4 regions of the Klebsiella grimontii genome follow, and region 2 is predicted to be linked to each of the others. Evidence: predicted binding sites of a transcription regulator. Region 2 holds the regulator's gene; each other region holds the start of a gene.
What was found. Region 2 encodes CRP, which controls carbon source genes, mostly activating them, when cyclic AMP is high. Its sites were predicted from a motif close to ATGTGANNNNNNTCACAT; they were not measured.

Region 1 (7,816 bases), 1.4 Mb from region 2:
GCCTCCATATCGTTAATGACGGTTCCGTCAGTAAGCGTTTCTTTGATGGTGACGGTAACGATGTCGCTATCGAGAATCTTGCCCTTACCGGCATAATCTATGCGACTGTAAACGCCATCTTTCAATACCACTCCTTTTTGCTGCGCGAACTTTTGCTGATATTTCTTTCCTTCGCTAAGCGTTTGCTGTTCGATCTTCTTCAGGTTCTGAAAGACTTTTTTAGATACATCGAACAAAGCTTTATTGCGCGCTTTCTCATCAAGGGCGATATTTCCGGAAAAAGAATCCTGGATCCCCTGCAGTACGGTATCTTTGCTCATTTTTACGCCCTGGGAATCCCGGGTGGATAAGAGCTGTAGCACTTCAGCGCCCATCGATACGCCAATAGCGTAAGCCTGCTGCAGGGGCGCTTTCGCAAGGTCGATAGCCGCTGGTTTTTTAGCTTCGGCATCAGCTAACATGGTTTTTAGTCGGGTAATTTCATCTGCGCTGGCTTGCAGTTGGGCTTTATCTTTATCGGCGGCATCCTCCTGAAGGGATGACTGCTGCTTGCTGATGATAAAGGAATCCAGTTTAGCCGTGAGCGCCTGTTTTTCTACCCCTGCAGCCGCCAGTTTTGTCGTTAAATCCTTTTCTTTCGTTTCATAGGCGGCGAGCTTCGCGAGCACGACTTTATGGTCTGTTTCAGCCGCCTCCAGCTTCGTTTGTAGCGCCTGCCGGGCGGCGTCAGCCGCGGTGAGTTTTGCGCGCATTTGCCCCTGAGCTGACTCAGCGGCAGCGAGCTTGCTAATGAGCGCTTGTTTGTCTGATGCAGCAGCCGTGAGCCTGGAGGCCGTATCTTGCTTTTCCGTTTCCGCCGCGGCGAGTTTCTTTATCAGTGCCTGTTTTTCAGCGGTTGCCTCAGTCAGCTGCAGCTCGGCTTTTTGTTTTGCGGATTCTACTAATAAGAGCCTTTTTTCTTGCTGCACTATTTTATTTTCGGAGGCGTTACGCTGGCCCACGCTCTGTTTTATTTCAGCTGCGGCCGTTAGCTCTTTATCTATTAATCGTTGTTTTTCGGCTACAGCAGCCGCTAATTTTTTCTCAAGCAGCTGAATTTTATCAGTCAGCTCTTTTTGGTTATCTGCTGCGGCATTAATCGTCACAGGTTTAGCTTCCAGCTGCTGTCGAAGCTGGCGGATGAGTTTATCTTTTTGAGAAATTATTGCAGCCTGGCGGGAGATATCATTGGTACTCTGAACGCTTTTTTTATTGGTTGTTTTTGTTTTATTGCTTTTTTCCTCCTCGGGCTTAACAGGCTCACGACTTTCCTGCGCCTGCTGCTCTTTAGCGTAATTTAAAAATGCAGGGCCTGAAGCGTCGCTGCTTGAACTCGTCGTGACGCTTATCAGCGCATCTTTTTCCGCAAAGGCGTCCGGCGATAGCGCCAGCACAAACACTGCTGCCAGCGATACCGAATTGAAATTTTTAGCTATTTTCCCGTTCATAGCTGAACATTTTCACCACGTTTAACAAGACTATCTATCAATGCCTTTTCAATATCAGCGCATAGCTTGATTGATTTGAACTGGTACATCGAATCGATTCCCTGTTTTGTCGGTTCAGCGACTTTACTGCGGACAGAATTATATTGGGTTGCAGCGCTCAGCAGGGCGGTGAACTCATTACCGAGTTTGTCTGCCTGCTTCGGATTCACTTCTTTCAGAGACTCAAGAGCCTTACGGCAGGAGTCTAAACGCGCTTGCTCATCTGCGACTCTCTGCTGTTCCGTTTGTTGTTGGCTTAATGTCGTATCAGATAATGGTTTCATTAATCTGGCGGATTGTCTGGACTGCGTTGAATTACAGCCCACTAATAAAATGACGGCCAGAGGCGCTATGCGTGTAAATAAGGATATGTTCAAGGTTTCATTCCATTGATAAAAAGGGGTGTTATTGGGCGATAATAGTGTGCAAAAAAGAAGATTGCAATATTAGAGTTTTGTTTTTGAAAGTCTATTTATTATATTTGTTTTGGTGATGAGTCAAATTCTTAATGAATTAAGTTTGAATTGTTAGTGAATTCTATGAATTGAGATATAAATTAAAGCACGTAGTTAATTGAGCCGCTATTATTACGGCGCATCATAGCCGTATTCTCACGGCTACCGATTTTTTGAAATGAGGGGGGTTATTTCACGTAAGCAAGCAGGCTAAGTGAGTCACGCGCCAGCGCTTTACATTTTTTGGTGGTGGGGATTTTGATTCCGCTGAGGTCCCGGTAGCTATCTTCACCCAGCGCTTTCATATTGAAGCTGTCGTAATTGCTTAAATCCCACTGGTTCTGCTGAGCAAAAAAGACCAGGGCGCGGCGAATCTGCGTGTTGGGCAGATTTTGATAACCGCAGTCGTTCTTCAGAAAGACGAATACTGCCGTTAAATCAGCCATATCCTCCGCTTCGGACTCGCTTAATGCATAGCTATTGGCGGAGAGAGTGAGCAGGCTGCCAAGCACTATTGTTCTGAAAAGCGTCTTCATTTTTTCTACCATTGAATCACGGACGAACAACGTTAGCATACTTCGTTACACTGCGCCGAGCTTTATTCTTACTCTTCTACTTGACCTTCCTGTTGGGGGAGGGTTTAAGCTCAATTATTCACCAGCAGAATAAAAAGGATGTGAAAATGCAACGTCGTGAGTTTCTTAAACTAACCGCTGCGGTAAGCGTAGCCAGCGCATTGCCGCTATGGAGTCGCTCGGTTTTCGCCGCCAGTCGTCCATCGTTGCCTGTACCGGAGCTACTTACCGCCGACGCGCGCAATCGCATCCCGTTGATCATCCAGGCCGGAAAAACGCAGTTCGGCTCTCATCTTGCGACCACCTGGGGCTATAACGGTAATCTGCTGGGCCCGGCCCTACAGCTTAAGCAGGGGGAGCAGGCAACCATCGATATTCATAACCGGCTGGCGGAGGAGACCACCGTACACTGGCACGGTCTGGAGGTTCCCGGCGCCGTTGACGGCGGTCCCCAGGGCGTGATTGCCGCCGGAGGCTCCCGCACGGTGACCTTTACTCCAACGCAGCGGGCGGCGACCTGTTGGTTCCATCCTCATCAACATGGCAAAACCGGCAGACAGGTCGCGATGGGGCTGGCGGGGCTGGTACTGATTTCTGATGCGGAAAGCGAAAAGCTGCTCTTGCCAAAGCAGTGGGGAATTGATGATGTCCCGGTGATTGTGCAGGATAAAAAGTTCACCGCAGCGGGAGAGATTGATTATCAGCTCGATATCATGAGCGCAGCCGTTGGCTGGTTTGGCGATACGCTGCTGACTAACGGGGCGCTTTACCCGGAGCATGCCGCGCCTCGCGGCTGGCTACGGTTGCGTCTGCTTAACGGTTGTAATGCGCGTTCTTTGAATTTCGCCACCAGCGATAAGCGGCCCATGTACGTGGTGGCAAGCGATGGCGGTCTGCTGGCTGAGCCGGTGAAAGTCAACGAGCTGCCGGTGCTGATGGGGGAGCGTTTCGAAGTGCTGGTGGATACCACTGACGGGAAACCCTTTGATTTAATTACGCTACCGGTTAACCAGATGGGGATGGCGATTGCTCCGTTTGATCGGCCGCAGCCGGTATTACGCGTGCAGCCACTGACTATCCAGGCTTCCGGTAAGCTGCCGGATGTTCTGGCCGCTATGCCAGCGCTGCCCTCCCTTCAGGGGTTTACTCAGCGTACTCTGCAGCTCTCTATGGATCCGATGCTCGATATGATGGGGATGCAGGCGCTGATGCAAAAATATGGCGACCAGGCGATGTCCGGCATGGACCATGGCATGATGATGAATCATGGCGATATGGGGAATATGAATCACGGAAACATGAATCATGGCGGCATGGCGCAGATGAAGCACGGTCATCAAGGTTTTGATTTCCATAATGCGAATCGAATCAACGGTAAAGCCTTTGATATGAATGTTCCCCTGTTTGCGGCGGCGAAAGGGCAGTATGAGCGGTGGGTGATTTCCGGCAAAGGCGACATGATGTTGCATCCTTTCCATATTCACGGTACTCAGTTCCGTATTTTGTCCGAAAACGGTAAAGCGCCGGCACCCCACCGGAGCGGCTGGAAAGATACCGTCAGGGTGGAAGGCGATGTCAGTGAAGTGCTGGTGAAATTTGATCACGATGCGCCGAAAGAACATGCCTATATGGCGCACTGCCATCTGCTGGAGCATGAAGATACGGGGATGATGCTTGGATTTACGGTGTAGCTCGTCTAAGCGGGCTCGCCTGGCGCGAAAAGAGAGAGACGTACCATAGAGAGAAGGCCCGGAAACCGGGCCTTCTTTTTTTACTTCGCGTCGTCCGGTAAAGCATAAGCGACGATATAGTCGCCCATCTTCGTGCCAAACGAACCGTGACCGCCCGCAGAGATGACAACGTACTGCTTGCCATTCACTTCATAGGTCATCGGCGTCGCCTGACCGCCAGCCGGCAGACGTGCCTGCCATAACTTCTCGCCGTTGCTCATATTGTAAGCGCGCAGATAGTTATCCGCGGTCGCGCCGATAAACAGCACATTGCCGGCCGTCGAAATTGGGCCGCCCAGCATCGGCATACCCATGGTGAACGGGAGCTTAACCGGCATCGGGAACGGCAGGCTATCCTGTGGCGTACCGATACGTTTTTTCCACACCACTTCGTTGGTTTTCAGATCCAGCGCGGAGATATAGCCCCATGCCGGCTGTTTGCAGGGCAGACCGAACGGTGACAGGAACGGGTTGAGCGTGACGCCGTAAGGAACGCCGTACTGCGGCTGAATACCGGCCTCGGTACCCGAACCTTTGGCGTCTTTTGGTTGCTCCATCGGATTACCGGGTCCGCGAGGGATCAGTTTTGAGACAAACGGCAGCGCCATTGGGTTAGCAATCGCCACCTGGCGGTTCGGATCGACGGAGATACCGCCCCATTCGAACATCCCCAGGTTACCCGGGAAGACCAGCGTACCTTGTTCTGACGGTGGAGTGAAAATCCCTTCATAGCGCAGCTGATGGAAGATAACGCGGCACACCAGCTGGTCGAACATGGTGGCGCCCCACATATCCGCGCCGGTCAGGTCTTTCTTCGGTCGGAAGCTCAGGTCGGAGAACGGCTGAGTTTTTGCGACGTAGTCACCTTTCGCCGCCCCTTGCGGAACCGGTTTTTCCGGTGCCGGGACGACCAGCTCGCCGTTACGGCGATCGAGGACAAAAATATTACCGGTTTTTGCCGGAGCGTAAATCACCGGCACGGTTTTGCCGTTCACGTCAATGTCCGCCAGCGTCGGCTGCGACGGCATATCCATATCCCACAGATCGTGATGAACGGTCTGGTAACTCCACGCCAGTTTACCGGTCGTGGCGTTCAGCGCCACGATGGAGCTGGCATAGCGCTCTTGTTCGGGCGTACGGTTGCCGCCCCAGATATCCGGGGTGGTCACGCCCATAGGCAGGTAGACCAGATCCAACTTCGCATCATAGGCCGCCGGTGCCCAGGAGTTTGGTGAATTCAGGGTGAAATGATGTTCATCATCAGGAATCGCGTTGGGATCTTTCGCGCCCGGATCAAAGGCCCACAGCAGTTTACCGGTATTCACATCAAAGCCGCGAATAACGCCTGAAGGCTCGCGGGTGGAGAAGTTATCGGTCACGGCGCCGGCGATGACGATTGTCTTATCAGTAATAATCGGCGGTGAAGTGGGTTCATACATGCCCGGCGTGGTGACTGGCATATTGGTTTGCAGGTTGAGAATGCCTTTATTAGCGAAGGACTCACACAGCTTACCGGTTTCGGCATTGATGGCGAACAGGCGGCCATCGTTGACCGGAAGAATAATGCGGCGCGGGCAGTCGGCAACCACATCCGCCGGCGCGTTATCCGCTTTGGCTTCATGATATGAAACGCCGCGGCAGGTCACATGCTGGAAAGACGGGTCCGCGTTGAGCTGCGGATCGAAATGCCACTTTTCTTTACCGGTGGCCGCATCAAGCGCGAACAGGCGCTGGTGGGCGGTACACAGATAGAGCGTGTCGCCAACTTTAATCGGCGTGACTTCATTGGTGATTTCACCCGGATCGTTAGGCTGCTTGAGATCGCCCGTACGGAATACCCATGCCTCTTTCAGGTTCTTCACGTTATCGGCGTTAATCTGCTTCAGCGGCGAGTAGCGCTGGCCTTCCTGGTTGCGGCCATACGCCGACCAGTCGCCATCTGCCACCTCGGAAATTGGCGCCGCTGGCGTTGCATCAGCGCTCAGCGTACCGTTGACCTCCTGCGGGTCGTTGAAGCCAGCCCATGTAAGGATGCCGCCGCTAATCAGCAGGGCGACAACCAGCCCGGCAACGGCGCCAGAGGAGGGAATCGGCAGGCGACGCCAGACAAACGGCAGAATAAGCCAGATGCCGAAGAAGACCAGGATGTCGCTACGCGGAGTCAGCGCCCAGAAGTCGAAGCCAACTTCCCATACGCCCCAGATCATGGTGGCAAGCAGCAGCGCGGCGTACAGCCAAAGCGCAGAACGCTTACCGCGGAACAGCAAGACGGTGACGGCCAGCATCACCAGACCTGCGACAGGGTAGTACCATGAGCCGCCGAGGGCGACCAGCCAGGCCCCGCCTGCTAAGAGATACAGGCCACAGAACGCTGCAAAAAGAGCCGTCAGCGTCACGAGTAGCCGTGATTGTTGAGATTTTGTTTCTGCCATAGAAGGACACTCGTTTGTTTGTTAATTTTTTAACTGCAATTAATTATAGGATTTAACAAGTGTGATCGGAATCACAAAATGGGCTTTATTAATCACTGCATCGCATATTTCTTTTTGCTGGTATACTGCGTGGCTTGCCGGTCAACGTCGGTGCAATCGCAGCGGAGTTGATGATTTACATTAAGAATCAAATGGTTAGTTTTATGAAACATACTGTAGAAGTGATGATCCCGGAAACCGAGATCAAAGCCCGTATTGCTGAGCTCGGTCGCCAAATCAACGAGCACTACAAAGATAGCGGCAGCGAAATGGTGCTGGTGGGGCTGTTGCGTGGCTCATTTATGTTTATGGCCGACCTGTGCCGTGAAGTTCAGGTACCGCATGAAGTCGATTTTATGACCGCCTCCAGCTACGGTAGCGGCATGTCCACCACCCGTGACGTCAAAATCCTCAAAGACCTGGATGAGGATATCCGCGGTAAAGATGTGCTGATCGTGGAAGACATCATCGACTCTGGCAACACGCTGTCAAAAGTGCGCGAAATCCTCAGCCTGCGTGAACCAAAATCGCTGGCGATTTGTACGCTGCTCGATAAGCCAAGCCGCCGCGAAGTGAAGGTGCCGGTTGAGTTTGTCGGTTTTGCGATCCCGGACGAGTTCGTGGTGGGATATGGCATCGACTATGCTCAGCGCTACCGCCACCTGCCGTATATCGGCAAAGTGACGCTGCTGGACGAGTAACGCGGATTATCTATCCCGGCTTATCCGGGATATTAAGAGGGGCGCGTGAATTACTTGTGATTGACGTGCTTGCTTTTAAGGTTGGAAATTCCATGGCGATAGCGCTGTTCCAGCGTTTCGCGGCTGACGGCGGTCACGTCAAGATCGCGTAACATGCCGTCGTGAATGCCGTAGGCCCAGCCGTGAATTGTCACTTTCTGTCCACGCTTCCACGCCGACTGCATAATCGTTGAATGGCCAAGGTTGTAAACCTGCTCCATCACATTCAATTCACACAGCGTATCAAGGCGGCGCTCTTCGGGCATTTCCCCCAGCAGCGAGCTGTGCTTAAACCAGATATCGCGAATATGCAGCAGCC
Region 2 (7,816 bases):
CTCCTCGGCGCTGCGCTCGCTGCGGGTGTCGTCGTCAGCCGCCGTTCCGCACAGAATAGCCACCGGATCGCCGCTGTCCGGACGGAATACGACTCGCCCCTGGCGCCGCATAATTATCGCCTTCAGCTCGCGGGTGTATTCGGTCAGCACCTGCCAGTAATCCCAGGTATCCGAGACGATAGAGACGAAACCCTGCGGGTGGACTTCGGTAATCAGCCGGCGAAAGGTTTCAATTTCCCGCTCGCGCTCGCCCATACACATCACGCTGTGTTCCGTGGCCGGAATGCTGGCGCCGATAAGCTCATCTTCACCGCGAGTGTAATAATCCCGGGCATACAGCAGCGAAGGCAGGCTATCGGTACCTTTGAAACTGGCCAGATGTCCGCAGCCCGACTGCGCAGTGTCGTGCAGCCCGGACATCCCCCGAAACGAAAAGTCGTGACATTGGAAATCAAGGTGCGTCAGATCGCTACAGGTTTTCTCCGCCCAGCGTTCGCAAATCAGGCGATAGTGGTGGGCAATGGTCGCGTTGGTTGACGCTTTCCACAGCTCCGCCGAAAGCACCGTCTCCAGATAGTTCACCAGCCAGAAGAACTCAGGTTGCGTATTGGTGATGGTCAGCACCGGTACTTTCATCGGCACCTTGGTACCTTCATCGAGCGCTTTGATATGCAGCGGTAAATAGCCAAGCCGATGCAGAGCACGAACAGGCTCCACCCCAACCGTATCGCGCCCCAGATAGCCGTCCATCACCTGCTTATACTCGTTGACGACCTCCTCTTCCGGGCGGGCGAAAAACGCCTCGTTAAACAGATCGACCAGGAACCACTGCAGAAACCCCTGCAGGCCGAAAAATACCAGCTTGCCGTCGGCCTGCGGCGACTGGAAAAAACGATCGCTGCGCGGAGTAAAGTTTGAGTAGACCTTCGTAGTCCCCTGCGGATACTGCACGCGATGGGAAACTTTATAACCATCAATAGCCAGAATCGGATTTATTTTCATCATATTATCCCCAATGTGCGCGGTAGATAGCGTCTATATCGATAAGCTCCAGCTGCGGGTGAGCCAGGGCAGGAGAAGTCAAAGAGGTGGTGGCGTAAACGGCATCGATGCCGTTATTCAACAGATGCTCTACGCCTTTGGAAAAAATACCGTGGGTGACGTACAGACTCACGCTGCGGGCGCCCGCCTCGCGCAGCACCTGCGCCGAGCCGATAAAGGTGCCGCCAGCGTCGCACAGGTCGTCAACAATAAGCACCGCTTTCCCCGCGACATCACCGGCCAGCAGGGAAAAACTGGTTAACGCGCCGCTGGCAAGGTCACGCTCTTTACCGAGGATCGCGAACTCTCCGGCGCCGCAGGCTTTAGCCACAGGGTGAATCTTCTTGAGCGCGCCGGCATCCGGCGCCACCAGCATCAGCTCCCCGGTAGCAATAGCCTGACGCAGAACGGCGCTCTGCAGAAGACAGTGCTGCTGGGCAACCGCAACCATATTATTGACTGCCGCCGCCGCGGCATCGCTATGCGGGTCAAGCACCACGACTTTGTCAAAGCCAAGGGTATTAAGCTGCCGAGCGAAGACCTTCAGAGCAAAGCTGTCTCCCGGCACCATATGGCGATCCTGACGCGCCCACGGCAGCCACGGCAGTTCCAGATGGCTAAACGCCACGTCGGTAACATGACGCACGGCCTCCACCAGCTGCGCCAGCAGCATAAAATCGTTCATATCGCGCAGAGTAACCGCCCGGATGCGCATCAAACGGGCGGAAGGCGGTAATTGATCGGTCACCTTCAGCCACACAGCGCCATCGGGAAAGACGCCGCTGGCAAGCGTAAACGCCTCATCATCCAGTTCCAGGGTAAATTTTTCGCTCATGGTGACCTCCGCTCATTAAATTGTGTCTCTAAGACACAATCAATAATGTCCCTAAGACACATATGATGCAAGTGTTAAATGTCATTTAAGCGGAAAAATGGATTAGGCTATTGAAAAATAATAACAAAAATAGAGACTTGCTGCTCAGGAAGGGGCTGGTACACTTGTCAGCGTTCTTTTCCGCTGCGAGCGCTCTATGACCACCGATGCCGAATACCTCAGCCAATACGATGCCAGCCGCTTTCCCTCGCCGCTGGTGACCGTCGATAGCGTCCTGTTTACCCTGTATGAAGGGGCGCTATGCGTTCTGCTGGTTGAGCGCGCTCATCCGCCGCAGCAGGGGGCGTGGGGGCTACCCGGCGGCTTTATCGATCTGGCGCACGATGATTCAACCCGCGCCACGGCGCTACGTAAGCTCACGGAAAAAACCGGGATTTCACCGTCATGGCTGGAGCAGCTCGACACCTTTTCCGGGCCGGATCGCGATCCGCGCGGCTGGAGCCTGACTATCGCCTGGTTTGCGTTAATCTCATGGGTAGATTGTCAGCCGCATATCGCCAGCGTCAGCGATGCCCGCTGGGTGCCGGTGGCGCAGTTGGATAGCTATTCGCTGGCTTTCGATCATCAAAAGATCATCGACGCCGGTCTGCACCGCTTACGCCAAAAAACGATGTACTCTTTACTGCCGGTTTACTGTCTGCCGGAGACCTTTACCCATGGTCAGCTGCTGGAAGCCACGGAAATCATCCTTGGTCAGCCGATTCAACGCAAAAGCCTGATTCGCCGCTTCGAAGCCTCCGGAATGTTTGAAGAGACCGGGGAAACAGCGGCAACCGGCGCGCGCAAAGCGCGGCTATGGCGGCGTAAACCCGGCGTCGATTTTCATCTCTTTTCACGTAACCTGCTGACCGATTAGCCGCAAGGCCACATATGGGCTAACCTGCGTACTTCATGCGCGGTATAGTATGTTATAAAGATTATTTATTGCTCTGGTGCTATGGTTGATATCACTCCTACAGAAATGACGCCCCCTGAAGACGACTCGCATCAGTTTCATCCGATGCGCGGCGTAGGCAATCGTCATTTGCAAACCATGTTGCCGCGGCTAATCCGTCGCAAACTCCGCTTTACTCCCCACTGGCAGCGTCTGGAATTGCCGGACGGCGACTTTATCGATCTGGCGTGGAGCGAAGACCCTTCGCAGGCGCGTCATAAACCACGCCTGGTGGTGTTTCATGGCCTGGAGGGCAGCCTGCACAGCCCTTACGCCCACGGACTTATCCATGCGGCCATGCAGCGCGGCTGGCTGGGCGTGGTGATGCACTTTCGCGGCTGTAGCGGCGAACCCAACCGGAATAACCGCATCTACCACTCGGGCGAAACGGAAGATGGCTCCTGGTTTCTGCGCTGGCTCCAGCGCGAGTACGGCACGGCCCCCACCGCCGCGGTGGGATATTCGCTCGGGGGCAATATGCTGGGCTGCCTGCTGGCAAAAGAGGGCGACGCAATTCCCGTTGATGCCGCGGTTATCGTCTCGGCGCCGTTTATGCTGGAGGCCTGTAGCTATCATATGGACAAAGGTTTCTCCCGCGTTTATCAGCGCTATCTGCTCAACCTGCTGAAAGCCAACGCCGCGCGTAAGCTAAAAGCCTATCCCGGCTCTCTGCCCGTCGATTTACGCCAGCTAAAAAGCATGCGCCGTATTCGCGAATTTGACGATAGCATAACGGCCAGGATCCACGGCTTTGCCGATGCGCTGGACTATTATCGCCAATGTAGCGCCATGCCGCGCTTAAGCGATATCACTAAGCCCACGCTGATTATTCACGCGAAGGACGATCCCTTTATGGATCACCACTCGATTCCCCCGCAGGAACAGCTGCCGGCGAATGTCGAATATCAGCTCACGGAGCACGGCGGGCACGTGGGTTTCGTCGGCGGCACGCTGCGTAAGCCGGAAATGTGGCTTGAAAAAAGAATTCCGGATTGGCTAACCCGTTGGTTAGGAGCGCAAATATGATCATTCCCTGGCAAGATCTCGATCCCGAAACGCTGGATAACCTGATCGAAAGTTTTGTATTACGTGAAGGCACCGATTATGGTGAACATGAACGTTCGCTGACGGATAAAGTCGCTGATGTTAAACAGCAGTTGAAAAGCGGAGAAGCCGTGCTGGTGTGGTCAGAACTGCACGAGACGGTGAACATTATGCCCCGCAAGCAGTTTCACGGCTAAGGCGGCACACACTATCGTTTACTCTGGGAGTTGTTATGTCTGCCAAACATCCGGTGATTGCCGTCACGGGCTCCAGCGGCGCGGGAACCACGACCACCAGCCTCGCCTTTCGCAAAATCTTCGCCCAGCTTAATCTGCACGCCGCCGAAGTTGAAGGCGATAGCTTTCACCGCTATACCCGTCCGGAAATGGACATGGCGATCCGTAAAGCGCGCGATCAGGGCAAACATATCAGCTACTTTGGCCCCGAGGCTAACGACTTCGGCCTGCTGGAACACACGTTCGCCGAATATGGGCAAAGCGGCAAAGGCCAGTCGCGCAAGTATTTACATACCTATGACGAGGCCGTGCCGTGGAATCAGGTTCCGGGGACCTTCACGCCCTGGCAGCCGCTGCCCGAACCGACTGACGTCCTGTTTTATGAAGGCCTGCACGGCGGCGTGGTGACGCCGCAGCATAACGTAGCAAACCATGTCGACCTGCTGGTTGGCGTGGTGCCCATCGTCAATCTTGAGTGGATCCAGAAGCTTATTCGCGACACCAGCGAACGCGGCCACTCTCGTGAGGCGGTGATGGATTCCGTGGTCCGTTCGATGGAAGACTACATCAACTTTATCACCCCGCAGTTTTCGCGCACCCACCTCAACTTCCAGCGCGTACCGACGGTGGATACGTCCAACCCGTTTGCGGCCAAAGCCATCCCTTCGCTGGATGAAAGCTTTGTCGTTATCCATTTCCGTAATCTAAAAAATATCGATTTCCCCTGGCTTCTGGCGATGCTGCAGGGCTCGTTTATCTCGCATATGAATACGCTGGTGGTACCGGGCGGGAAAATGGGGCTGGCGATGGAACTGATCATGGCGCCGCTGGTTGAGCGCCTGATGGAAGGCAGGAAAATAAGCTAACGGTCAAAACCCCGGTGACGCGTTTGCCGGCCGGGGCCCGTTCGGCTTACCCTTCGATCACTTCATAAGAGTGGGTAATGTTTACCGCTTTCTCAAGCATCAGCGCGACGGAACAATACTTTTCCGCCGACAGGTCGACCGCGCGAGACACGGCAGCGTCCTTCAGTTCTTTACCGGTCACGATAAAATGCAGATTGATATGGGTAAACAGACGCGGAGCCTCTTCGCGACGCTCAGAAGTCAGCTTAACTTCGCAGTTGGTAACGTTATGACGGCCCTTCTGCAATATGGAAACCACATCGATCGCGCTGCATCCGCCTGCCGCCATCAGAACCATTTCCATTGGGCTGGGCGCTTTATCCCCGGAATTGCCGTCCATCAGAATCTGGTGACCAGAAGCCGACTCACCGATGAAGGTTAACCCTTCAACCCACTTCACTCGCGCTTGCATAAATTTAACTCCAGGGCTGTAATTTTCCCGACAGATTACGCGTACATAACAATTCTCGCAACGGAAGGCGACCTGGGTCATGCTGAAGCGAGACACCAGGAGACATGCGGCGAAAGCTATGCTAAAACAATCTGGATGCTACAGTAATACATTGATGTACTGCATGTATGCAGAGGAGTTCACATTACAGGCTGCAGAAAACTTTCAGCCGGATTCCCAGGTATAGGGATTCAATACGATTGCATGCCCGGATGCCGTGTAGTGTCGGCACCCGGAGATAGCTTATAACAGAGGATAACCGCGCATGGTGCTTGGCAAACCGCAAACAGACCCTACCCTTGAATGGTTCTTGTCTCATTGCCACATTCATAAGTACCCATCAAAGAGCACGCTGATCCACCAGGGTGAGAAAGCAGAAACGTTGTACTACATCGTTAAAGGCTCCGTGGCTGTACTCATCAAGGATGAAGAAGGTAAAGAGATGATCCTCTCTTACCTTAATCAGGGCGATTTCATCGGTGAATTAGGCTTGTTTGAAGAAGGCCAGGAGCGTAGCGCTTGGGTACGTGCGAAAACCGCATGTGAAGTGGCCGAAATCTCCTACAAAAAATTCCGTCAGCTGATCCAGGTTAACCCGGACATCCTGATGCGTCTCTCTTCGCAGATGGCTCGTCGTCTGCAGGTCACGTCTGAGAAAGTGGGCAACCTCGCCTTCCTTGACGTTACCGGTCGTATCGCTCAGACGCTGCTGAACCTGGCTAAACAGCCGGATGCGATGACCCATCCGGACGGTATGCAAATTAAAATTACACGTCAGGAAATCGGCCAGATCGTCGGCTGCTCCCGCGAGACCGTTGGCCGCATCCTGAAAATGCTGGAAGATCAAAACCTGATCTCCGCGCACGGTAAAACTATCGTCGTCTACGGTACCCGTTAAGTCGGTAAAACGGCGTATTGCCTGACGATACGCCGTTTTTGTTTTCTCCTCATGTGGCGCAGGCTGATTTACCACCCTGAAGTCAACTATGCACTGCGGCAAACGCTGGTGTTGTGTCTGCCGGTCGCGATTGGGCTTCTGTTTGGCCACTTACAGCAGGGGCTTCTGTTCTCTCTGGTTCCCGCCTGCTGCAACATTGCCGGGCTGGATACGCCGCATAAGCGTTTCTTTAAGCGTCTGATTATCGGCGGCAGCCTGTTTGCCGGCTGTAGCCTGATCGTCCAGCTTCTTCTGCAACGCGAAATCCCTTTGCCGCTAATCCTCACCGGTCTGGCGCTGATCCTCGGCGTCACGGCTGAAATCAGCTCCCTGCACGCGCGGCTGCTGCCTGCCTCGCTTATCGCGGCTATTTTTACCCTCAGTCTCGCGGGCAACATGCCGGTGTGGGAGCCGCTGTTAATCTACGCCCTCGGCACCTTATGGTATGGGGTGTTCAACTGGTTCTGGTTTTGGCTCTGGCGCGAGCAGCCGCTGCGCGAATCCTTAAGCCTGCTCTACCGTGAGCTCGCCAACTACTGCGAGGCCAAATACAGCCTGCTTACCCAGCATACGGACCCCGCCACATCGCTGCCGCCGCTGCTCAACCGCCAGCAAAAGGTGGTGGATCTGATTACCCAGTGCTATCAGCAGATGCATATGCTGGCGGCTAACCAGCGCAGCGATCACAAACGCCTGCTGCGCGCTTTCCAGGTTGGACTGGACCTTCAGGAGCATATTTCCGTCAGCCTTCATCAGCCAGAAGAGGTGCAGAAGCTGGTGGAACGCAGTCACGCGGAAGCGGTGATTCGCTGGAACGCGCAAACCGTTGCCGCCCGCCTGCGGGAGCTGGCGGACGATCTGCTCTACCACCGTTATCCCCGGCGCTTTCAGATGGACAAACAGATCGGCGCGCTGGAAAAAATCGCCTGGCAGCATCCGGATAATCCTGTCGGCCAGTTCTGCGCCTGGCACTTCAGCCGCATTGCCAGAGTTCTGCGCACCCAGCGCCCGCTGTACGCGCGTAACCTGATGGCGGATAAAACCCGCCGCCTGCCGCTGCTGCCCGCGTTGAAAAACTATCTGTCGCTTAAGTCGCCGGCGTTACGTAACGCCGCGCGTATCAGCGTAATGCTGAGCGCCGCCAGCCTGATGGGCAGCGCGCTGCATCTGCCTAAGCCCTACTGGATCCTGATGACCGTGCTGTTCGTGACGCAAAACGGCTACGGCGCGACGCGGGTTCGTATCGTCCATCGGGCTGCCGGAACCATTGCGGGGCTGGTCATTGCCGGGCTCACGCTGCACTTTCACGTTCCTGAAGGCTATACGCTGACCGCGATGCTGTTCATTACGCTATTGAGCTACCTGATTATTCG
Region 3 (7,816 bases), 530 kb from region 2:
TAAAGGCGTACATCAGGTAGTTAATGCCGTTGGAGAACTGCGCGATATATTCCGGGCCCGCCGCAACCGCGGGGATGAGGTACATCGGCACCATCACTACCGCCATCGCGAGATAGGTATCCTGAAGAAACTTAAAGTTATCCGGTAATTCAAGGTCTTCTGTTGAGCGAGACCCTTTCCCCACCACTTTAGCCACCGCCGCCTGCACCAGATAGCCGATAGTGCAGAAGTGCCCCAGCGCCACGTCATCGGAACCGGTAATGCGCCTGACCACCGGCTGCGCCAGGGCGGGCATCAGTACCGCCATCACGCCGCCGAAAATACCGCCGGTTAAAATCAACGGAAGCCCGGTCAACCCGGCTTTATAGCCAATCACCGCGCCGATAGTCGCCATCCACAGCAGCGCCTGGCCGGTCAGAAAAATATATTTAAGCGGCGTCAGGCGGGCGATAATGATGTTGACGGCAAAAATCACCATCAGGGTCAACGCGACTTCGGAACCTAATTCACGGTTGGCTAATCCGGCAATGGCGGCGACATCGGTAATGTAGCCTTTCATGCCAAATCCCTGCGTGAAAATATCGTTAAGGAACGTTAGCGTGGCGACAATAATGTTGATCCCGGCCATCATAATTAAGAAACCGAGCAGCGTTTTAAACGTCCCCTCTGCCGTTTTACCCGCTGATTTTTTTTGCAGAATCAGGCCCAGCATCGCAATAAATGCAATTAATATCGATGCCTGGCCGAGTAAATCTTTGACGATAAACTCTACAAAGCTATTCATAGTCCGCTACCTTCAGGTTACGTTCTTTTAAGAATGCGACGATCTTTGCCTCAATCTCGTCTTTATCCGTCAGCTTATGCAGTACCACTACGCGTTTAATTTCCTCCTCGCTGGCATCCGCCGTTAATATATCGGCAAAGGTTTTTTGCGTCAGAATCATATCTGATTTAAACGCCCCGGCTTCGGAAATAGTGGTATGTTCAATCTGTGCTGGAATCTCCAGCTTCTTTAAAACCGCCTTCGCCGTCATTTCAATGGCAAAGCTTGAACCGAGGCCGCAGCCACATACGCATAGAATTTTCAGCATGTAGGGTCTCCTCAAATTATATTGAGTTGTTTGGCAAGTTTATAATGATGTCCTTCAGTGTCGACCAGACGTTTTTTCATACTAATTAAATCAATCGGAATAGGTTTGTTACTTGCATTAATTATAATGGCTTTATTTTTCATCCCTGACTGAATGCAGCGAACCACTTCACTGGCCATAATCGTGCCCTGGTAGATCTCTTCGCAGGTCGGATCGCCATTGCGCAAACCGTAGCCAACGATAGTTTTACGAATACGCACGCCAATTTGCGGTTCGAGCTGCTTAATCATGGTATCAATGGCTCCCTGAAATCCGGGAGAGTATTCCCTGGTGTAGCCTTCAGAGCACAGGATCACCACGCTGTTTTGCTGTGTCAGCTTATGCTTCACCCGCTCGGCCAGCGTTTCCAACGGCAGCTGCGATTCCGGGATCAGGGCGATATCGGCGTTACTTTTTATCGCGGATTGCAACGTTAACTCTCCACAATACCCTCCCAGAATTTCGACCATAAACACGCGGCCCGGTAATGCTCTTCCGGTATTTCTTAAGCGGGAAACTTCTTTAATAATCTGCTCGCAGGCGGTGGAGAAACCAATCGTATAATCACTGCCGTACACATCGTTATCGATAGTCATCCCGACGCCAAAGCAGTTAATATCAAATTCGCTCAGCGTATTGAGAAACTGCAGGCTACCGTCGCCGCCGGCCATAATCAGCACATCAATGCGCAGTGATTTAATTTTTTTGGCTATTGTTTCATATTCACTGCGCAGCAACCGACGGCTGGTGCGCCCGGAGGTAATGATCGGAATAGAGGCGATGGAGAAATCGACCAGATCGCGCCAGGCCACCTCCTGATGGTTTTTATCCAACAGCCCAGGTATTCCACCATTAAAAATAGTGATATCGGCATTCGCCAGTCTGGCAATCTGGAATATAAAATTATTAATTCCTGAAACATCGCCGCCGCTAATAACAATGCCAATTTTCATTGCCCGTCTCCGCTGTTTTGCCTGCCCACATTTTTCCCTGAGTTCAAGGGCATTATTTGCAAGAGAGATCACAATATGCTGATAAATCTCTGCCAGCCTAATATTGACATCGGGTTTATTAGCGCATTTTTTGTGATCAATATCTCTTTTATAAAATGGGATCGTCTTAACAGTTACGTTTTTATTTTCTTTTATATCATTAGGTTACTTGAGGAGATAATTTCGCCGGCGGGCTGCCCCTTTTCATCTTTAAGCCCAGCGATAATGAAAAAGCAGAAATGTGATAAATAGCGCATTTTTTTACGTCAGGAAGGTTCACGGCGCGTTTATCGCCCCGTTCAGGCTGTCCGGTTCTTCGGCCGCTTGCGGGCGGGGCGCCAGCTTTTACACCCCATCAAATCGGTGGCGATCTTCATCACATTCTAATCAAAACGTAGTTTCATTTTTATCTAATGGCGTAGAAAGTACTCAGTGTCTAATAAAAATAGTAGTGTCTAGTGTCTAAATAAAATCGACGCTATTTTCTACTCTACCCAGGACATTGAAAAATGGCGCTGTCGGCAAAAGAAAAGTTATTCCAGAAAATAGTGACTCATTATGCGCATAAACCCGCGGGGTTCACGGCTCAGGACTGTGCGGACTTTATGCAGGTTAACCGCAGCGTTATCAGCCATTACCTTAACAGGCTGTGCGATGACGGCCATCTGAGTAAAGAAAATACCCGGCCGGTGCGCTTCTTTGTACAGACCAACGGTAAGGAAAGCGTTCAGGCATCACTCATAGTGTCGAAAAAGCACGACGCCTTTCAGCCGTTGATTGGCGCACACGGCAGTCTGGCCGAAGCCGTCGCGCTGTGCCGCTCAGCGGTGGACTACCCCGGTGACGGCTTGCCTATCCTGCTCTCCGGAGAGAGTGGCGTCGGCAAAAGCCACCTGGCGACGCTAATTTATCAGTATGCCCTCGAACGCGGCGTTATCGCAGTAGACAAACCTTTCGTTGAGCTTAACTGCGCCGACTACGCCAATAACCCGGAGCTGCTTTCGGCGACCCTTTTCGGCTATATCCGGGGCGCTTTCACCGGAGCCGACCGCGAAAAACGCGGCGCCTTTGATGATGCCGATGGCGGGTTTCTGTTCCTCGACGAGGTTCATCGCCTCTCGGCAGAGAACCAGGAAAAGCTATTTCTGTTTATGGACAAGGGGTATTTCTACCGCCTTGGCGATAACCGTACGCGCCATCCGGCGTCGCTGCGCTTTATCTTCGCCACAACGGAAAATATCGACACCGTCCTGCTCAACACCTTCCGTCGCCGTATTCCGGTGCGCGTCACGCTGCCAAACTATATTTCGCGCCCGCTTACCGAGCGCGTCGCGCAGGTCAGCCACTTTTTGCATCAAGAAGCGCACAGCCTGCGTCGGGATATCCATCTCGATAATCAGCTGATGCATCAGCTGGTCGCCTCACCGGTGCGCGGCAATATCGGGGAGTTAAAAAACCAGATTAAAGTGATGTGCGCCAGCGCCTGGAGCGATAATCGCGAGGCCGAGGTTATTACGCTAAGCGGCCCGGCGTCCGGCGGCGAAATAATCCGTATTGCCGCTAATGCGGATAATGACGCGCTGTGCGCCAGCCAGTTTCTGCCAAAGGCGATGCGCGATGAGGTGATTTTTCGCGACTTTTGCCACAGCGGTAACGTGCTGCTGCTGAATCGCAAAATGGAACAGCTGCTGACCACCGTCAGCGGCGCGGTTGCCGCCGAGGCGCTGTACAGCGGCTATATCTGGCAGAACACCGTTCACGCTCTCGACGAACTGGAGAATTTGACCGGCATCTCCTGTAGCCAGGAGATCCGCAAGGCGGTCTGGCTCTGCGTCAGCTACGCGCTCCATGACGCTGAGGAGACGGTCAATGCAAGCGAACTGCAAACCATTTCCGACTATGTCTCCGCGAAGGCGCGGTTGCTGGCCGAGGAGTGTCTCGCTTTGCTGAGCAAACATGTCACCCGGCAGCCGCTGCCCCTGCTGCTGCCCCTGCTAAGCTGCGCTTTTCATACTCTCGCCGGCGAAGACGATCCGATTCAGGGGATTATCGTTTCCCACGGCCGCGCCACCGCGTCGAGCATTGCCGGTATCGCCAACCAACTGACCGGCGGCTACTACTTTAAAGCCTTCGACATGGCGAACGCGACGTCGACCAGGGAGATTATCGACCTGCTGATCGCCCATGTTTCCCGTCTTAAGCAGGGGGCGGGGCTGATTATTCTGGTGGATATGGGGTCGCTAAAAGAGATTTACGAAGAGATTAAGCTCCATCTGCACGGTGAGCTGTTGGTTATCAACAACGTCAGCACGGCCATGGCGCTGGATATTGCGGCCAAAATCCAGGACAAGCTGTCGATGGAGGCGATTATTGAGAGCGCCAAAGGAGCGTATGAGGTGGAAACGCGCTACTACGCGGGCGTGTTGCCGGGCAATAAAATCATTATCTCCTGCATCTCCGGCGAAGGGATCTCCCGCAAGCTGAAAGATATCGTCCAGCGTTTCCTGGCCCAGGAGGAGATCGATATCATTACGATGGAGTATGACGATCTGAAATGGAAAATCGCCCACGCCGATCCGGCGCTGAACGGTACGCGGCTGATCATTACGACTACCGATCTGGAGGCCGGGTATATTCCGCTACTTAGCGTAGAGCAGCTGATTAAAGAAAAAACGCAGGTGTTAAAACGTGATTATTTCAACGGGCTGCTAATGGAAGGCGGTCTGGAGCCCATGATTGATGAAGTGGTCAAGCTATTCACGGTCGAAGGCGTCGCCAGCCGGCTTAATTTCCTCAATCCGGTGGTAATCATTGATGAAGTTGAAGCGGTCATTAAACAGTATGAATCCTTCTACAAAATCCATTTTGAAAGCTATCTGCGCATCAATCTGTTTATGCATATCGCGCTGATGATCGAACGGGTGATGGTGAATAACGGCGTACGCCATCGCGAAGAAACTGCGCTGACGCTTGAACAGCAGGCCTTTGTCGCCGTCCATGACACTTTTTTCCAGGCCCTGAACCGCAAATACAATATCACCCTGCCGCTCACTGAAGTGCTGATGATTTATGAAATCATGGAGCCATGGATCGCCTTTGCCCCTGAACATTAACCCTCCGCGGTCGGCGTCGTCTGGCCGCGCGCTCGACACTGCCGAACCTCGCCCTTTCAACACTGAAAACAGCGTCCAGAAAAACTATTTTATCGTTTAAAAACATAAAGATAAAAACATGGCACGGTGATTGCTAAATCTCCCTCAGCTACCCAGAACATATTAAGGAACGCAAATGCGAGAGATGTACATCGCAACTCATGGCCGCTATGCCGAAGGGATTGTCTCAGCATTAAATCTGCTGATTGGCGACGATCATGGCGTCACGCCCGTCTGCGCCTACTGCGGCGAAATTGGTTCGACGGCTGAACTGGCCACCCGCTTTGACGCTATCGCCCGGCTGGCAGCCGGTCGCGGCAATGAGCTGGTGCTGTTTACCGATATGCCCGGCGGCAGCGTCAACAATACCGCCGTACAGATGATGGTCAAATACCCTCACGCGCACGTTATCAGCGGCGCCAATCTGATTATGTTGATGGAGTTTTGCATGTCGGAACACACCGATACCGCCCAGCGGCTCCAGGACGCATTTGCCGCCGCCAGCGGAGCAATGCAGTACATGAATCTGCTGCCGGAAATTATGGCGGCGCGCCAGGCGACACAGCATAAAACGCAGGACAATATTGATGATTTCTTTGCCGGGGAGGACAGCCTGTGACTATCGCACTTGAAGCGCTTGATAGCCGCTACTTCTTACCGCAGCCGGGGCTGGATCGTGCCTGGCTTGACGGGGCCATCGACGACGTCCTGATCCGGCTTGACGCCATGCTGCCGCGCTTTACGGCAACCTTTCCTGCCGCCAGCGCCAGCCATGGCCGCTATGAAAGCGTTGAAAGAGTCGACTGGACCGAGGGATTCTGGACCGGCATGCTGTGGCTTGCCTGGGAGGTCACCAGCGACGAAAAATATCGGGCGGTAGCGGAAAGCCTGCTCGATAGTTTTGAAGAGCGGCTCGATAAGGAAATCAAGGTTGATACTCACGACCTCGGCTTCCTCTATCTGCTCTCCTGCGTTAACGCCTGGAAACTCACCGGCAACCTGCGCGCCCGCGAACTCGCCCTGCGCGCGGCCGAACTGCTTTATCGCCGCTTCAACGCCACGGCGGGCGTGATTCAGGCGTGGGGAGATTTAAACGACCCGGCGCGTCAGGGGCGAATGATCATCGACTGCAACCTCAATGTTCCGTTGCTGTTTTGGGCCGCCAACGAAACCGGTAACCCACGGTGGCGCGAGGCCGCCAGCCGTCATCTGGCGCAGGCCGCACGCTATCTGGTGCGTGAGGACGCCTCTACTTTTCATACGTTCTATATGAATGTTCATAACGGCAAGCCGCTACGCGGGGATACGCACCAGGGGTTCAGCGATAGCTCCTGCTGGTCGCGCGGTCAGGCCTGGGGAATTTACGGTTTTGCGCTGGGATATGCCCACACCGGCGATGCCTGGCAGCCCGAGCTCTCTCGCCGCCTGACGCACTATTTTCTTAACCGCCTGCCGGAAGATTTTGTCTGCTATTGGGATCTGATTTTTACTGCCGAAGATAACCAGTACCGGGATACCTCTGCGGCGGCGATCGCGGCCTGCGGACTGGCGGAACTGCTGAAGCTATTACCCCTCACCGACCCGCTGCGTCCGGCCTACGGCAACGCTATTGAACTGATGATGCGCAATTTACGCGAGCGCTACTTTGCCCACGCGCAGGACGGCCTGCTGCGCGAAGGCGTTTATAACTTTGGCCGCAATATGGGCATTAACGAACCTAACCTCTGGGGCGATTACTTCTATTTCGAAGCCCTGGTTCGCCTTTCCCGCGTCTGGACACCCTACTTTTGCTAACTGGAGCTACACCATGATTTCTTTAGTACGTATTGACGATCGTTTAATCCACGGACAGGTTGCCGTGGTATGGACCAAGCATCTGGGCGTGAACCGCATCCTGGTCGCCAATGACCAGATCGTGAATAACGAAGTGCAGAAAATGTCGCTGCGCATGGCGGCTCCCGATACCGCAAAGTGCGCCATCATGGCGGTAAAGGATGCAGGGGATGTGCTTAACGACCCGCGTTCCGAAGCCATGAAAATTATGGTGATCGTTAACAACGCCGCCGACGCCCGTCGGCTTGTCGAGCAGGTGCCGGGAATAAAAACGTTAAACGTCGCTAACTTCGGGCGCATCACCGACAATCTGGCGGCGAAAAAGCGCATTAGCGATACCGTCTACGTGACGCCGGAAGATGTGGCGGATTTCCACGCCATCGCCAACCGCGGCGTTGCCGTTGAATACCAGGTCCTGCCTTCTCATCCGGTAAAAAACCTGATTGAGATGCTGGGCAACGCCGCCAGCTAAACGAGGTCGCTATGTTAACTTCCGCAATTCTTGTTGCCGTCATTATGTTTCTGGTGAAAACCGCCGACCATACGCTGGGCCAACCGCTGATCGAACGCCCGCTCATCTGCGGCGCGCTGGTGGGTCTGGTGCTGGGAGATTTGCAGCAGGGGATTATCATCGGCGCCACGCTGGAGCTGATTTTCCTTGGCACCATCACCATCGGCGGCTCGGTTCCTGCCGATCTGGCGGTGGGTT
Region 4 (7,816 bases), 570 kb from region 2:
AAAATATGGTATCCCGCGCCGTCGCTGTCGACTTTCACCACCCCGAGGTTAGCCGCCGGGTCGAGCTGGACGTTACGGAAGAATTTACCGGAACCGGTGACGATAAACGGCTGGTTAGCCAGCGTCGGCATCGGCTGGCTCAGGGCGATATAGCGCGGTTTGGCGTGAAAATCCGCCGCGTAGGGTTCAATATCCGCTTCGTCCAGGCGCAGCGTCAGGTTGCCGCCGTTGCGCTCGTCCCAGCCTTTTAGCCAGGCGTCGGAAGTGGCTTTAATCATGCCCTGGACGAACCAGGCGTCGATAATGGTCTGCATAGTCTTGTCTTTCCTGTTGATTCGGCGCGGGGTTGGCCCCTCACCCTGAATATGTGCGAGCCCCCGGATTGCGCCGTAAACGGCTTATCCGGGCTACCGGTTCGTAGCCCGGCCGCGACCTGGGGAACGGCCAGGCATTACCCGCGCTGGCTCAGAACCGCATTTTCATAAGCGCGTACGTTATCCAGCCACTGGCTGCCCGCCGGCGTATCGTGACGCTGACAGTACATCTCCCAGATGGCCTGCCACGGCAGGCACTTCTGCTCTTCCAGCAGCGCCAGACGCGCGGTGTAATCGCCGTCGGCTTCCAACTGACGCAGCTGGGCGGTCGGCTCCAGCAGGGCGCGCAGCAGCGCTTTCTTCATATTGCGGGTACCAATCACCCACGCCGCGATGCGGTTAATCGAAGCGTCGAAGAAATCGAGGCCGATATGCACGCGGTCGAACAGATCGTGACGGATGATTTCGCTGGCGATGGCCTGGGTTTCGTCATCCAGCAGCACCACGTGGTCGCTGTCCCAGCGTACCGGGCGGCTGACGTGCAGCAGCAGGCGCGGGATATAGAGCATCGCGGCGGAGATCTTGTCGGAGATGACCTCCGTCGGATGGAAGTGGCCGGCATCCAGGCACAGGGCGGTCTGGCGGCTGGTGGCGTAACCCATGTAGAACTCGTTGGAGCCGACGGTGTAGCTTTCCGCGCCGATACCGAACAGCTTGCTCTCCACGGCGTCGATGTGGTGTGCCGGGTCGAGCTTTTCGCTAATCACTTCATCGAGCGCGTTCAGCAGGCGCTGGCGCGGCGCGAAGCGGTCGACGGTAATATCCTTCATGCCGTCCGGGATCCAGATATTCATCACCGATGGCGTGCCCAGCTGCTCGCCGAAGTAAGCGGAAATACGGCGGCTGGCCTTACAGTGATCGATCCAGAACTGACGGATTTCATCGTTGGCGTGCGACAGCGTAAAGCCGTCGGCGCTTAGCGGATGCGAGAAGCAGGAGGGGTTAAAATCCAGCCCCAGCTTGTTGGTTTTCGCCCACTCAACCCAGTTTTTAAAGTGCTCCGGCTTAATTTCATTGCGCGATACCGGCGTGTCGGACTCCAGATAGAGCGCGTGCAGGTTCAGGCGTTTTGGCCCGGGGATCAGGCTCATCGCCTGCTCAAGGTCGGCGCGCAGCTCGCTGGCGTTACGCGCTTTGCCCGGATAGTTGCCGGTGGCCTGAATACCGCCGGTCAAGCTTCCTTCCGGGTTTTCGAAACCGACGACGTCATCGCCCTGCCAGCAGTGCATGGACACGGGCAGGCGATCCAGCTGGCGCAAGGCCTCCTCGACGTCCACGCCGACGCTGGCGTAGCGCTGTTTGGCAATTTCCCAGGCTTGTTCAAGTTGAGTGGTCATGCGCAAAGCTCCTTGTTCTGTTGTGGCTGAAACTGCGCGACGAAGCGGGCAATTTCATTTTCAGGATTAGGGGTAAAGGTAGTGAGGGCGTAGTTTTGTCGTACCACCTGACGGAATTCATCGACGTTGTTCAACTCATCCAGGGTCATCAGCTGGATACCAATATTGCCAAGCGTGGAGGCCTCAACCGGGCCGGCAACCACGGTGATGCCGCAGGCGTCGGCGCACAGCTGGTTAAGCAGTTCGTTCTGGCAGCCGCCGCCGACGATATGCAGCTGGCTGAACGGCTGACCGCGCAGCGCCGCTAGCTCGTTGAGCACCCGGGCGTAGAGCAGCGCCAGGCTGTCGAAAATGCAGCGCGCCAGCTCAGCGTCGGTATCAGGAACCGGCTGCCCGGATTCGCGGCAGGCGGCCTGAATTTCCGCGCTCATGTCGTCCGGGTTGATAAAGCGGTCATCGTTACAATCGATGACGAAGCGGCAGGCCGGAAGCGCGGCGGTACGCGCGATCAGCGCCGGCAGGTCGCTGACGTTTTGCTCCCTGAGCACCCGCTGTAGCAGCCACAGACCCATAATATTTTTCAGCACCCGATAGCGGCCTTCGGCGCCGCCTTCGTTGGTAATATTGGCCCTTAGCGCCGCATCGCTGGTGCAGGGGGTTTTGCTTTCAAAGCCCATCAGCGACCAGGTGCCGGAAGAGAGATACGCGGCGTTTTTGCTGGCCAGCGGCGAGGCGATAACCGCGCTGGCGGTATCGTGGCTGGCGACGGCGACCACCGGAATGTGATTGCCCTGCGGGCAAATCCAGTGGCCGATGACGTTGCCGGGATGGGTCGGCGTACCGAACCATTCGCGCGGCGCGCCGCTCCAGTTCAGCAGATCTTCATCCCAGCTATCGCTGTTGATGTTGACCAGCTGCGTGGTGGTGGCGTTGGTGTATTCCCAGTTCATGTTGCCGGTCAGGCGGAAGCTAAAGTAGTCCGGGATCAGCAGCGCGTGCGCGGCCTGGCTGACCAGCTCCGGCTGCTGTTCAACCAGCGCGCGCAGCTGATAAAGGGTGTTAAACGGCAGAAACTGAATGCCGCTGCGGCGATAGATTTCCGCGCGGCCCAGCTGGGCTTCGGCGTGGCGCATCAGGCCCTGGGTGCGGGAGTCGCGATAGGAAACCGGCAGGCCGACGCGCTGGCCCCGTTTATCCAGTAGGACATAATCCACGCCCCAGGTATCAATGCCGATGCTGTCGATCAGGATGCCTCGTTCGCAGACCTTCTCCAGACCGCGGCGAATTTCCCCTTCCAGGCTATCGAGATCCCAGCAGTCGAAGCCATCGACCTTCTGCAGACTATTGGTAAAGCGGTGAATTTCGCGCAGGGCCAGGGTTTGCTGGCCGGGTTGATAGCTGGCCAGCATCACCCGCCCGCTGGAGGCGCCTAAATCGACGGCGACACAATGACGAAGACTCATGGGAAGATCCTTGTGAAAATCATTGCATGCAGTCTAAAAAAGTCGCGTCAGGCTCACCTTCTTGTTACTGACAGGGAAAATTGGCCGCTGGCAAGAAAGCAAAGGTGACCGTGAGAGAGGTCACAGTTTCGTTTTCTCCGCGGTGGCGTGAGGGATGTGATGTTGTCCGCAGTTCCCGATCTTTCCCGTCATTTCTTGAAAAAGCGGCAGGCTTTACGATTTTTACGGTCAAAAATTGAAGGCCGGATCGCCGCCCCTTAATTACTATTTGCTCCACTGATTGATAACATTTCTCATTTCGAGGAGCTGCTATGACCATGTTGCACAGTGTGGATTTCTTTAAGTCCGGCGTTTCAGCTGTCGCCATTGAGCCGCGGCTCCCGCAATCCGCTTTTCCCGAACATCACCATGATTTTCATGAGATTGTTATTGTGGAACACGGTACGGGAATTCACGTTTTCAACGGCCAGCCCTACACCATCAGCGGCGGTTCTGTCTGCTTTATTCGCGATCACGACCGCCATCTCTACGAACATACCGATAATTTGTGCCTGACCAATGTGCTCTATCGCGCGCCGGACGCGTTTCGCTTTTTGTCCGGCCTGAACGTGCTGCTGCCGCAGGAGCAGGAGGGAAATTACCTTTCGCACTGGCGGGTTAATCAGAGTGCTTTGCAGCAGGTGCGCCAGATTGTGGAGCAGATGGAGGAGGTCGGCGCGGATGCGGATATGCACGCTATCGCCAGCCGCGAGATTTTATTTATGCAACTGCTGGTGCACCTGCGTAAAAGCAGCCTGGCCGAAGGGGCGTCGGACAACGAGGCGCGGCTGAACCATTTAATGGCTTGGCTGGAAGATCATTTTGCCGAAGATATCTGCTGGGAAGAGGTCGCGGCGCGGTTTTCACTCTCCCTGCGAACCCTGCATCGCCAGTTAAAACAGCAAACCGGGCTGACGCCGCAGCGCTATCTGAATCGGGTGCGGTTGATGAAGGCGCGCCACCTGCTGCGCCATAGCGATGACAGCGTGACCGATATCGCCTATCGCTGCGGATTCGGCGACAGTAACCACTTTTCGACGCTTTTTCGCCGGGAGTTTGCCTGGTCGCCGCGCGATATTCGTCAGGGACGCGACGCCATTCTTCAGTAACGCGAGAACAGTCAACGTTTTAGCAGGCATAAACGCGAATAATGACTCGTTTTTTCGCGTTTGGAGTTGATGTCGTGGCAGCTCAGCTGATTCTTCGCAAAGATGAATTTTTCGCCTCTCCCGCTCAGGCGGTGGCGGTAGCGGATCGCTATCCGCAAAACGTCTTCGCCGAGCACACCCACGAGTTCTGCGAACTGGTGCTGGTGTGGCGGGGGAACGGCCTGCACGTCCTTAACGATCGCCCGTGGCGCATTACCCGCGGCGATCTGTTCTATATCCGCGCGGAAGACAAACACTCCTACGCCTCGGTGAACGATCTCGTCCTGCAAAACGTCATTTACTGCCCGGACCGGCTGCGGCTTAACTTTGACTGGGCGGCGCACATTCCCGGCCTGTTCGGTACTCCGTGGGTTCCGCACTGGCGGATTGGCAGCAGCGGCATGGCGCAGGTCAGGCAGGTGATTACCCAGCTTGAACATGAGAGCAGCCGCAGCGATGCGCAGGCCAATAATATGGCCGAGCTGCTGTTTGCCCAGCTGGCGCTTATTCTTCAGCGCTATCGCTACGCCACCGATAATCTGGCGGCGACGCAAAGCGAAGCGCTGCTCGATAAGCTGCTCACCGAACTGGCGGGCAGCCTCAATCGTCCTTTCTTTCTCGACCGTTTTTGCGCGCGGGAAGGGTGCAGCGAACGCGCGCTGCGCCAGCAGTTTCGTCAGCAGACGGGGATGACCATCAACCACTACCTGCGCCAGCTGCGCATCTGCCACGCGCAGTATCTGTTGCAGCATACTGAACGGCTGATTGGCGAGGTGGCGATGCAGTGCGGATTTGAAGACAGCAATTACTTTTCGGTCGTGTTTAACCGCGAGATTGGTATGACGCCGGGGCAGTGGCGGCAGCGCAGTCGCGTAGTGGTCTGATTTATTAGTTTTTGTAATGTATTTTCTGAAATGTTTATTCTGCATTTAGTAAAAAACAAAATAAATATTTAATGCTCTGTGGAATAAATCACAGTTATTGCCCTTTTTTTACTCTACACTCGCTGTACTATTTTCACGGAGGCCTTATGTTAACCTCATTGATATTGCGAGGATTAAAAAGCATGACTTTAATTTTGCTTTCAATCGATAGCAAAATTAAAGTCATGCTTGCTGATTCATGCTGGTTTAATTCCGTCAACGACCTGGCTGAAAGTGATATTGCTCCTGCGCCTTGTGATGAAATCCAGATAACCCAGAAGTGGTCCCAGCTTTGGGATTGCGCGGGCCAGGCGCTGTGTTCCGGGTTTAGCCAGGCCGTTCAGAAAGAGGGGCACTGCCGCCGCTTGCTGCCGCAGGCTTTACTGTGCTCGCGTAAGCGCGATGAACTGGCGTTCAGCTTCCGTATTTCCAGCCTGCATCAGCTTGTAGTGTGCCGCCACGCCAGCGGTGCCGATAGCGACAGCGTCGCAAATAACCCAATTTGTTTTTCTCAAAGCACAATGCGCATTCTCGCCATTGTGCTTTTTTTATCGCCTGAATCGACCAGAAGGATGCGTTATGTACATTGTTTGTGTAGCTGCTTGCCCAACGGGCGTGGCCCATACCTATATGGCTGCGGAAGCGCTTGAAATGACGGGTAACAACCGCGGTCATGAAGTGAAGGTTGAGACGCAGGGGAGCCTCGGTGCGGAGAACGTTATTACCGATGACGACCTGATGCGGGCGGATGCCGTCATTATTGCCGCCGATGTCGCTATCGATGGTAAAGAACGTTTTGACGGCATGATTAAGCTGGAGTGCGCCGTTTCCGATCCGATTAAATTTGGCGATGCCGTGTTTGAAGCGGTGGAGCAGGAGGTCGCCAATGGCTAAGTTTCAGGGGGGAGGGAAGCCTTCGGCGGGCGCTGAAGTGAAAAATGCGATTATGACAGGTGTTTCCTGGATGCTGCCGTTTGTCATTGCCGGTGCGGTGTTAATGGGGATTGCGCGTATCGGCGCTTCTGCCTGGGGCATTGATAATATCTGGGACGCCAGCCATGAGCAGGCCGCCAGCATCGTGGTACAGGCGCTGCATAAGTTCGATGGTTTTGGCGGTCTGGCGCTATCCCTGATGCTGCCGGTGGTGGCGGGGTATATCAGCTTTGCGCTGGCGAATAAGCCGGGCCTGGCGCCGGGTATGGTCGGCGGGCTGCTGGCCAGCAATCTGGGAACCGGCTTTCTGGGCGCGCTGGCGGCGGGATTTGTCGCAGGCTATATCGTGCGGGCGCTCAATCGCTACGTAAAACTACCGAAAGCGCTGGCCTCAGCCGGGCCAATTTTTATTCTGCCAGTGGGCGGGACGCTGCTGACCTGCATCATTATGGCTTTTGTGATTGGCGCGCCGCTGGCGGCACTGAATCACGGTATGGAAAGCTGGCTGCTGTCGATGTCCGGGACAAATAAGGTTCTGCTGGCGGCGGTGATTGGCGGGATGGTGGGCTTTGACCTCGGCGGGCCGGTCAACAAGGCGGCGGTTACCACGGCGATGGCGCTGCTCGCTTCCGGTATTTACGATCCCAACACCGCCGCGCAGGTCGCGATAATTGTGCCGCCCATTGGTCTGGGCGTGGCGACGTTAATCTGGTCATCGCGCTTCCCTGAATCGCTACGAGAAGCGGGAAAAGCCTCGACGTTAATGGGACTGATCGGTGTTTCAGAAGGGGCAATTCCTTTTGCGCTGGCAAACCCGCGCATCATCATCGTTAACGTTATTGGCTCTGCCGTGGGGGCGGCGATGGCGGTAGGGCTAGGCTCGGTAAACCACGCGCCAATCTCTGGATTCTATGGCTGGCTGGCCGTTGAGAGCTGGCCCGTTTATGTCCTGTCTATCGCCTGCGGCTCAGCGATAATCGCAGTAGGATCGCTGCTTATTTTTCGCGGGATTGCGGAGAGTGCAGAGAAAGACAGCGTGAAAAAAAACTCACCAGCGCCCAAATTTAAAGCCAGTCGATAGATGCGCGCTACGCGCCTCTGAATTTAAATTTTTTCTATTCAGTGTGGATAAATATTTGCACGGGATACGCATGTCTGAAAACAGGAATATAACTAATGAAAACCGTTCATTTAATTCAGCATACGCACTGGGATCGCGAATGGTATTTTACGGAGAATGATTCTCAGGCCCTGCTTTATTATTTTATGGCCGATCTCCTGCAACGTCTGGAAGCCGATGAAACATTAGGTCCGTTTATGCTTGATGGCCAAACCGTAGTGCTCGAAGATTACTTTCAACTGGCACCGGAAAATCGCGAACGCGTGCAGGCGCTGGTGGCGGCAGGGCGGTTGTTAATTGGCCCGTGGTATACCCAGACGGATTTTCTGGTGGTCGGCGCGGAGTCCATCACCCGCAACCTGCTGCTGGGAACGCTGGACTGCGAAAAAATGGGGCCGCGTATGGCCGTGGGCTATATTCCGGACTCCTTTGGCCAGAGCGCGCAGCTACCGATGTTCCTCAATCAGTTCGCCATTGAG

Region 1: hpt (hypoxanthine phosphoribosyltransferase) is a predicted target of CRP. The motif match lies at 6,778-6,795, and genes of this name have one in related genera.
Region 3: ACE3MN_RS26320 (6-phosphofructokinase) is a predicted target of CRP. The motif match lies at 2,362-2,379, and genes of this name have one in related genera.
Region 4: rhaS (HTH-type transcriptional activator RhaS) is a predicted target of CRP. The motif match lies at 3,329-3,346, and genes of this name have one in related genera.

Annotation. Positions count from the first base shown of each region.
Region 1 is NZ_CP169721.1:4,707,108-4,714,923, reverse strand. Features, by position in the region: gene ACE3MN_RS22135 (FKBP-type peptidyl-prolyl cis-trans isomerase N-terminal domain-containing protein) at 1-1,487, opposite strand, end outside; gene ACE3MN_RS22130 (hypothetical protein) at 1,484-1,903, opposite strand; gene ACE3MN_RS22125 (YacC family pilotin-like protein) at 2,170-2,517, opposite strand; gene cueO (multicopper oxidase CueO) at 2,664-4,247, shown strand; gene ACE3MN_RS22115 (glucose/quinate/shikimate family membrane-bound PQQ-dependent dehydrogenase) at 4,328-6,718, opposite strand; gene hpt (hypoxanthine phosphoribosyltransferase) at 6,922-7,458, shown strand; gene can (carbonate dehydratase) at 7,509-7,816, opposite strand, start outside.
Region 2 is NZ_CP169721.1:430,100-437,915, reverse strand. Features, by position in the region: gene ACE3MN_RS01970 (nicotinate phosphoribosyltransferase) at 1-1,002, opposite strand, end outside; gene prs (ribose-phosphate diphosphokinase) at 1,007-1,876, opposite strand; gene ACE3MN_RS01960 (NUDIX hydrolase) at 2,073-2,792, shown strand; gene ACE3MN_RS01955 (hydrolase) at 2,937-3,896, shown strand; gene ACE3MN_RS01950 (YheU family protein) at 3,893-4,111, shown strand; gene ACE3MN_RS01945 (phosphoribulokinase) at 4,147-5,016, shown strand; gene ACE3MN_RS01940 (OsmC family protein) at 5,063-5,467, opposite strand; gene crp (cAMP-activated global transcriptional regulator CRP) at 5,772-6,404, shown strand; gene ACE3MN_RS01930 (YccS/YhfK family putative transporter) at 6,456-7,816, shown strand, end outside.
Region 3 is NZ_CP169721.1:5,614,832-5,622,647, forward strand. Features, by position in the region: gene ACE3MN_RS26310 (PTS sugar transporter subunit IIC) at 1-784, opposite strand, end outside; gene ACE3MN_RS26315 (PTS sugar transporter subunit IIB) at 777-1,091, opposite strand; gene ACE3MN_RS26320 (6-phosphofructokinase) at 1,103-2,083, opposite strand; gene ACE3MN_RS26325 (sigma 54-interacting transcriptional regulator) at 2,632-5,235, shown strand; gene ACE3MN_RS26330 (PTS sugar transporter subunit IIA) at 5,411-5,893, shown strand; gene ACE3MN_RS26335 (glycoside hydrolase family 88 protein) at 5,890-7,068, shown strand; gene ACE3MN_RS26340 (PTS sugar transporter subunit IIB) at 7,082-7,579, shown strand; gene ACE3MN_RS26345 (PTS mannose/fructose/sorbose/N-acetylgalactosamine transporter subunit IIC) at 7,591-7,816, shown strand, end outside.
Region 4 is NZ_CP169721.1:5,580,521-5,588,336, reverse strand. Features, by position in the region: gene rhaD (rhamnulose-1-phosphate aldolase) at 1-314, opposite strand, end outside; gene rhaA (L-rhamnose isomerase) at 452-1,711, opposite strand; gene rhaB (rhamnulokinase) at 1,708-3,174, opposite strand; gene rhaS (HTH-type transcriptional activator RhaS) at 3,486-4,322, shown strand; gene rhaR (HTH-type transcriptional activator RhaR) at 4,397-5,245, shown strand; gene ACE3MN_RS26155 (hypothetical protein) at 5,392-5,934, shown strand; gene ACE3MN_RS26150 (PTS fructose transporter subunit IIB) at 5,864-6,178, shown strand; gene ACE3MN_RS26145 (PTS fructose transporter subunit IIC) at 6,171-7,298, shown strand; gene ACE3MN_RS26140 (glycoside hydrolase family 38 C-terminal domain-containing protein) at 7,394-7,816, shown strand, end outside.